2 regions of the Desulfonatronum lacustre DSM 10312 genome follow, and region 2 is predicted to be linked to the other one. Evidence: predicted binding sites of a transcription regulator. Region 2 holds the regulator's gene; the other holds the start of a gene.
What was found. The regulator sigma-54, encoded in region 2, starts transcription at its own class of promoters, with help from an activator protein. The targets are predictions, from matches to a motif close to CTGGCACGGNNNNTGCTT.
Positions count from the first base shown of each region.

Region 1: the regulator sigma-54 is predicted to act here: its motif matches at 1,626-1,643, upstream of nifH (nitrogenase iron protein).

Region 1 is NZ_KI912608.1:968,147-972,323, reverse strand. It holds gene DESLA_RS0104605 (hypothetical protein) at 1-65, opposite strand, end outside; gene DESLA_RS18730 (LeuA family protein) at 134-1,273, opposite strand; gene nifH (nitrogenase iron protein) at 1,685-2,509, shown strand; gene DESLA_RS0104590 (P-II family nitrogen regulator) at 2,579-2,938, shown strand; gene DESLA_RS0104585 (P-II family nitrogen regulator) at 2,935-3,309, shown strand; gene nifD (nitrogenase molybdenum-iron protein alpha chain) at 3,333-4,177, shown strand, end outside.
Region 2 is NZ_KI912608.1:1,739,460-1,743,636, forward strand. It holds gene rapZ (RNase adapter RapZ) at 1-811, opposite strand, end outside; gene DESLA_RS0108195 (PTS sugar transporter subunit IIA) at 880-1,329, opposite strand; gene hpf (ribosome hibernation-promoting factor, HPF/YfiA family) at 1,333-1,878, opposite strand; gene rpoN (RNA polymerase factor sigma-54) at 1,952-3,385, opposite strand; gene lptB (LPS export ABC transporter ATP-binding protein) at 3,449-4,174, opposite strand; gene DESLA_RS0108215 (LptA/OstA family protein) at 4,171-4,177, opposite strand, start outside.

The DNA.
Region 1 (4,177 bases), 770 kb from region 2:
TTTTGCAAGGTCTGCGCCATCATGGCGATGCCTGTTTGACTTTGCGCTGCTGTGTCAAGTTCCATAAAACCTCCTTGTTGGCTGATGAAAAAACGATGCCTTCAAGTCTTTATCGGACGTGCGCGAGGTTTCTTTAGGGGACATGGCACGACTCAGAGCTTGAAGCCGCGGAGTCGGCGGTCATGGCCAATGCCCTGAGCTCTTCTTCGAACAGTGGTCGAGCCAAAGTCTGAGAAAGGAGGCGGACGCCGCAGGTCAGGTTTTCGATTCCGTGGCTGGGTACGGTGATGCCTTGACGATGGGCGGCTTGGCGGACAGCTGTTTTTCCGGTTTTGCCGCCCAGGCCCAGTTTTCTGTTCGCGCCGATTTTTTCCGGGGCAAAGGGTTCGAACAGGCTGGGATCTTTGGCCAAGGCTTGCAGGTGCAGGCCAGTTTCGCAGGCAAAAACGTCCTCGCCGGTCATGGCCTTGTTCCGGACCATGGGTACTCCGGCCGCTTCGGCAACCATTCGAGCCAGACAAACGCACTGCTTCAAATCGTAGCCGGCCCCTCGCCTGAAGTTCAGGTGGCCGGCGACCTCTTCCAGGGCCGCGATCCCGGCCCGTTCCCCGATTCCCAGCACGGACACGTCCACGCTTTCGGCTCCTGAGGCCAGGGCCGTGATGGCATTGGCCGTGGCCATGCCGAAGTCGTCGTGGCCGTGAAATCCAATGGCCAGATCGGTCCGGTCCGCGAACCAGCGCACCAGTTCAGCGGTTTCCAGCGGCGTGAGCAGGCCCACGGTGTCTGAAAGGCGAATCCGCCTGCCTCCGCATTCCTCCACCACCCGAACGACCTGCAAAGCGAAATCCCGGTCCGCCCGGGATACGTCCTCCAGCCCGACCCCGACAAACGCCATCTCCAGTTCCGCTGCTCGGCGCAAGATGTTTTGAAGCCGAAGCAATAGTCCTGCCCGATCCATGCCAAGACGATGCTCTATGTGGGCGTCCGAAACCGGGACGCCGAATTGGATGCGCCTGACGCCCATGGCGGCCAGACGAGCCAGGTCCAGCATTCGCAACGGCGACCAGACCGTCAGCCTGGTCCGTTCCGACGGATCTTCCTTTCTTCCGTGCCGGAGCAGATCCTCCAGCCCGTCCTGCCCGGCCCAGCCGATCTCCACCTCGTCCACGCCGGCCCGAATCAAACCGGAGAGAATGTCCCGGCGTTGGGCGTCCGAGAAATAGACGCCGAACATCTGCGCGCCTTCGCGTAAGGTACTGTCGATAAGCATATGGGGTCCTTGTCGTGGTTTCAGGGGCAATGCAGTGACCGGAACAAGCACGATCAGTGCCAGGGAGCGTTGATCTGCGTTTCATCGCCACACCGTAGGGGCACGGCGCGCCGTGCCCCTACGATATTCCGTGCTCCGGCCATCACCTACGGTATTCCCCCCCATCGTGCAGGGGTCGGGCGTCGTGCCCTACACGACCCCCGACCCCTGCAAAACCGTAGTTTCCGACAAAAATGTCGTTCACCTTTGTCGCGTCCGCATGGGCGGCAACTTGCAATCGCTTCGGCGAAATGTTCCGGCAATAACTTGAAATTATTTGCTTTAATTTTTCCAGATGGCTTCACTCCCACCCCTGGCATGTTCCTTGCCCTAAGCCTTCCATTCTCAACACTCAATCTCCGGGAGGAACGTATGCGCAAGGTTGCTATTTATGGAAAGGGCGGGATCGGAAAATCCACCACGACGCAGAACACGGTGGCCGCGCTGGGCGAGATGGGCCGCAAGGTGATGATCGTGGGCTGCGACCCCAAGGCGGACTCCACCCGGTTGCTGCTGCACGGACTGCATCAGCGCACGGTTTTGGACACCCTGCGCGAAGAGGGCGAGGACGTGGAACTGGACGATGTCCTCCTGGCCGGATTCGGCGGGACGGTCTGCACCGAATCCGGCGGGCCGGAGCCGGGCGTGGGCTGTGCGGGCCGGGGGATCATCACCAGCATCAATCTGCTGGAACAGCTCGGGGCCTACAAGGAAGACAAGAACCTGGACTACGTCTTTTACGACGTTCTGGGCGACGTGGTCTGCGGCGGATTCGCCATGCCCATTCGCGAAGGCAAGGCCCAGGAAATTTACATCGTGGTCTCCGGGGAAATGATGGCCATGTACGCGGCCAACAACATCTGCAAGGGCATCGTGAAATTCGCCGAGGCCGGCGGGGTGCGCCTGGGCGGGCTGATCTGCAACAGCCGCAATGTGGACAACGAGCGGGAGATGATCGTGGAGCTGGCCAAACGTCTGGGAACGCAGATGATCCATTTCGTACCTCGGGACAACATGGTCCAGCGCGCGGAGATCAACCGTAAAACTGTCATCGACTTTGATCCCAAGCATCCCCAGGCCGATGAATACCGCACCCTGGCCAAAAAAATCGACGGAAACGAGATGTTCATCGTGCCCAAGCCCATGGAAATCGACGAACTGGAAAAGTTGCTCATCGACTACGGCATCGCCAACTAGGTATCTGATTATTCGGTTTACTCCGTGTAGAGTTGCCCACATTTCAACCAACAATAAGGGAGAAGCGATATGTTGATCATGGTTCGAGCGATTGTCCGGCCTGAGAGGGTGGATGCGGTTTTGAAGGCGTTGATGGATGCCGGTTATCCGGCGGTGACCAAGTTTTCCGTGGCCGGGCGCGGCAAGCAGCGCGGCATCAAGATCGGGGAGATCACCTACGACGAGATTCCCAAAGTCCTGCTGATGAGCGTGGTCGGCGAGAAAGACAAGGACTTCGTGGTCAAGACGATCATGGAAGCAGCCCGGACCGGTGAAAAGGGCGCATTCGGCGATGGGAAGATCTTCCTCAGCCCGGTGGAGGAGATGTACACCATCAGCTCCGGGGTCAAGGAAACCGAGGGCGCGGACCTGAAGGGGGTCGGGGTATGAAGGAGATCACCGCCGTCATCCGGATGAACATGGTCAACAAGACCAAGGAAGCCCTGGCTGAAGCCGGCGTGCCCGCGTTCTTCGCCCTGGAGGCCCAGGGCCGGGGCAAGGGGTTGATTAACTCCGAGCTGCTCAAGGGCGCGGAGAAGGGCTATGAAGAGGCTGCCGAGCTGCTGGGGGAAAAGGGACGATTGTATCCCAAGCGCGTTTTCTCGGTCATCGTTACCGATGATCAGGTGGAAGACGTGGTCGGGACGATCATGGAGGTGAACAGGACCGGCAAGCCCGGCGACGGGAAGATTTTCGTCAGTCCGGTCTTTGACTCCGTCCGGGTGCGTACCGGGGAGAAGGGAAATAAATCCATAGATTAAGCTTGGCCTTGCCAGGAGAAAACATGACCACCATCGCGAAGAAGAAAAAGATCGTCCAGATGGATCCCACTGAACTGATGGAGGATCTGTTGAAGAAATATCCGACCAAGGTAGCCCGGAAACGGGCCAAGCAGATCATGGTCAAGGAGGCCGAGGGCGCGGAAACTCCGGAAATGGGCGCCAACGTCCGGACCATTCCGGGCATCATCACTATGCGCGGATGCACCTACGCCGGTTGCAAGGGGGTTATTCTCGGACCAACCCGGGACATCGTGAACATCACCCATGGGCCCATCGGCTGCGGGTTCTATTCCTGGCTGACCCGGCGCAACCAGACTTACACCGAAACGGACGCGGACGAGAACTTCATGACCTACGCCTTCTCCACGGACATGAACGAGAACGACATTGTCTTCGGCGGGGAAAAGAAGCTCAAGCAGGCCATCATGGAAGCCTACGAGCTGTTCCATCCCAAGGCCATCGCCGTCTTCTCCACCTGTCCGGTGGGACTGATCGGCGACGACGTGCACGCCGTGGCCCGGGAGATGAAGGAGAAGCTGGGCATCAACGTTTTCGGCTTCAGCTGCGAAGGATACAAGGGCGTCAGCCAGTCTGCGGGCCACCATATCGCCAACAACCAGATCTTCAAGCACGTGGTGGGCACCAAAGAGGAAATCAAGGTCGGAGAATTCAAGATCAACCTGCTGGGCGAATACAACATCGGCGGGGACGGGTTCGAGATCGACCGGATACTGGACAAGTGCGGAATCACCGTCATCTCCACCTTCAGCGGCAATTCCACCTACGACCAGTTCGCCACGTCCCACACCGCGGATTTGAACACGGTGATGTGCCACCGCTCCATCAA
Region 2 (4,177 bases):
AGCGATGCCGCCCTCCGGTGCATCCCAGGGCCATGGTCAACCGATACCGGCCTTCCACCGCGTACAACGGCAACAGATACCGTAAAAAATCCTCGAACCGACCGATAAAGTCCTTTCCCGGGTCGTCCCCCAGCACGTAGCGGGCAATGGGCTCGTCCAGACCGGACAGGGGGCGCAGTTCCGGGTCGAAGTAGGGATTGGGCAGAAACCGCAGATCAAAGACCAGATCCGCCTCCAGAGGAACGCCGTACTTGAAGCCGAAGGAAATCAAGTGAATGCGCATCCCTTCGCCGAGTTTCTGATCCAGGGGCCATTTCTCCTGAAACACCCGTCGCAGGTCGTGGATGGAAAAATCCGACGTATCCACCACCAAGTCGGCGTGCTTGCGCAACCCCTCCAGCATGATCCGCTCACGGAAGATGGCTTGGTCCAATCCCATGCCCTGGGCTTCCAGGGGATGCGGACGGCGGGTGGTGGCGTAACGCCGGATCAGCACGGCATCCCGGGCCTCCAGAAAGACCAGTTTCGGACACATCCCGGCCAGGTCCATCCGCTCCACGAACTGCTCCCATTGCAGGGCGAAGTCCGGTTGGCGCACATCCAGCCCCAGGGCCACCCCGGCGTACTGGTTCAGCTTCATCTCCTCGGACAGGGTCAGCAACCGTCCGGCCAGCCCGGCCGGCAGACCGTCCACGCAGTAGTACCCCAGATCCTCGAAGACGTTCAGGACCGTACTTTTTCCGGCCCCGGACTGTCCGGTGATCATGACCAGGGAGAGTTCGCACGGTTTTCGCGGTTGGTCTGCGCTCATCGCGGTTTGCCTTTTGGGGTAGGGGCACGGTGCGCCGTGCCCCTACGGTGTGGACGAATAAAATACCATCACGCCGAACTGAGGGCGTCCCAGAAAAGCTCCTTGTCCTGGGCCGTGAGAAAGGCATGCCGAAAGGTCTCGTCCTTGAGCAGCCGGGTGATGGACGCCAGGATGCGCAGGTGCATTCCGGCGACCTGTTCCGGGGCCAGGACCATGAAAAAAATATGGCACGGTTTGCGGTCCAGGGCGTCGAAATCCACGCCTTCGGAACTGCGTCCGACCACCAGCACGATCCTGTCCAGCCCCTCCAGCTTGCCGTGGGGAATGGCCACTCCTTCGCCGATGCCCGTGCTCCCGAGACTTTCCCGGTCCTTGAGCACCCGAAAGGCCGCCTCGGCATCCAGACTCGGCACGTTTTGGGCCAGCACGGCGACCAATTCCGCCAGCACTTCCGTCTTGTTCCTGGCTTGCAAATCGGGGAGCAGCAAGTCCTTGCTCAAGAAATCCTTGAGGACCATCGACTAGATACCCGGGTCGATCAGACCGAAATCGCCGCTTTTCCGGCGGTAGATGACGTTGACGCGCTCGATGTCCGCGTTGAAGAAAACCAGGAAATCGTTGCCCAGGGCTTCCAATTGCATGGCCGCCTCGTCCACGGACATGGGCTTGGGCTCGAAATTGTCGGTTTCCGTGATGGTCTGGGCCCGCTTGCCGGTCTCGTCCTGGGTAAAGGTGATCACGTCCACCCGCGCGGACTGGCTCTTCTGACCGCGACGATGGTCCTTGTTCTTCTCTTTGGTCTTGCGCACCTGAGCCTCGAGCTTGTCCAGGACCAGGTCGATGGTGGAGTACATGTCCTCGCTTTCGGTGGTGGCGGAGAAATGCATGTCCTTGCCCGTGAGGATCACCTCGGCCATATGCCGATACTTTTCCACGGAAAGGTTGACGGCCAGTTCGCCCTGATCTTCAGGACGCAGGTAACGGTTGATTTTATTGAAACGCTCGCCGGCGTAGCCCTTGAGGTGATTGGACGGCTCGAAATTCTTGAAAGTAAAAGTTATTTCCATGCGACACCTCCGAAGTAAAACGGGTTCTGGGTTGGTTTGAGGTTGTTCGCTCCGTTGGGAGCATCCGGGATGGCTAAAAAATGGCCTTGCGCTTGGAAGACGACTCGATGTTCAACGCCATGCGGTACTTGGCCACGGTACGGCGGGCGATGTTCACGCCCAGGGACTTTTTCAAAAGTTGCGAGATCAGTTCGTCGCTGAGCGGACGCTTGGGGTCCTCTTCGGAAATCAGCTTCTTGATCTCCGCCTTGACGCTTTCCGAGCCGGCCTCCGACCCGTCGTCCATACCCAGGGCGCTGTTGAAGAAAAATTTCAGTTCATACGTTCCATGGGGCGTGCTCATGTATTTGCTGGTCGTGATCCGGCTGACCGTGGACTCGTGCATGTTGATGTCCAGGGCCACATCCTTGAGGATCATCGGCTTCAGATGCGTCACCCCATGGCGAAAAAAATCAATCTGGAACCGGACGATGCTTTCGGCGACCTTGTGCAGGGTCCGCTGGCGCTGGTACAGGCTTTTCATCAACCAGTGAGCGGATCGGACCTTTTCCTGAATGTAGTCCCTGGTCCCCTTGTCGTGAACGGACAGCTCCTTGGCGTAGGCCTCATTGACCATCAAACCCGGTATCTCGTCCTCGTTCAGAACCACGATGAAATCGCCGCCGTGCTGGAGGATGTAAACGTCCGGGCTGGTGAACTGAGGATCATCGGAGCCGAAGCTCTTGCCGGGCATGGGGTCCAGGCGCTGGATGCAGTCCAGGTAGTGTTTGATTTCCTCCATGGAGAGCTTGAACTTCTTGGCCAACGGCTTGTAGCGACGTTTTTCCAGCTCCTCCAGATGATCCTTGACCAGGGAGACCAGAATCGGGTCGTCCAGCCCCAGTTCGTCCATCTGGACCAGCAGGCACTCCCGCAGGTTCCTAGCGCAGACCCCCACGGGGTCCAGGCGTTGCATGATCCGCAGGATCCGCTCCGCCTCCTCCGTCTCGCAGCCGGCCATGGCGGCGATGTCCTCAATGGATTCGCAAAGATACCCCACGGCATCCAGGTTGCCAAGGATCACCTCGCTGACGGCCAATTCCCGCTCCGACAAGGCCGAAAGCCGCAACTGCCAGGAAAGATGGCCGATCAGCGTGGACTTGCCGGCCAGCCGGGCCTCGAAACTCATGCCCTCTTCCGGGACTTCCCAGTCCCGGCCCTGGATCTGTCGACTGATGCTGGAAAATTCTCCCAGGTAGTCCTGCCACTCCGAATCGTGAAGCTGCCGGGGCTCCTCGACGTTGACGGACTGGAACCGATCCTCGGCAGGGTCTTTTATCGGGGTCTCCACCGTCTCATCGATGCCTTCCGGCGCGATCTCCAATACGGGATTCTCCAGCAATTCCTGCTGGATGCTTTCCACCAGCTCCAGCCTGGAAAGCTGAAGCAGCTTGATGGCTTGTTGCAGTTGGGGGGTCATCACCAACTGCTGCGTCAACTTCAGTTGCTGGCGCAGTTCAAGAGCCATGTCGCGTTTTCGCCTCCATGACCGGGCTGACCGGTTGGAACGCCAATCCCGATTGTTGATCAATCATAAGCAAAAGTCCTCACCGAGGTAAACTTTCCGAGCGATGGAATCGGCCACGATGGCTTCCGGAGACCCTTCAAAAATGGCCCGTCCTTCGAAGACGATGGATGCTCTGTCGCAAATCTTCAGCGTTTCGCGGACGTTGTGATCCGAAATCAACACACCGATCCCCCGCTCCTTGAGGGACATCACGATCTCCTGGATGTCGTCCACGGCCAGGGGGTCGATACCCGCGAAGGGTTCGTCCAGCAACATAAATTTCGGATTCCGGATCAGGGCCCGGGCGATTTCCAGACGGCGGCGCTCCCCGCCGGAGAGAAACATGGCCTTCTGGTCGGCCAGTTTGGAGATGCCCAGTTCCTCCAGCAGGGCCTCGGCCTTTCTGCGCTGCATGGCCGGGGTGAAGTCCGTGTACTCCAGGATGATCCGCAAATTCTGCATCACGGTCAGCTTTTTGAAGACCGAACTCTCCTGGGGCAGGTAGCTCAGCCCCAGCCGGGCCCGCTCATGCAGCGGCCAAGTGGTGATCCGCTTTCCGTCCAGGTCCACCACCCCGCTGGTGGGCTTGATCACCCCGACCAGCATGTAGAACGTGGTGGTTTTCCCGGCTCCGTTGGGACCTAAAAGGCCGACGATCTCCCCCTGCTCGACCCGGATGGAAATATCCCGGACCACCTCTTTCTGGCCGAAGCTTTTGCGCAGACTCTTGCCGGAGAGAAGGGCCTTCACCGC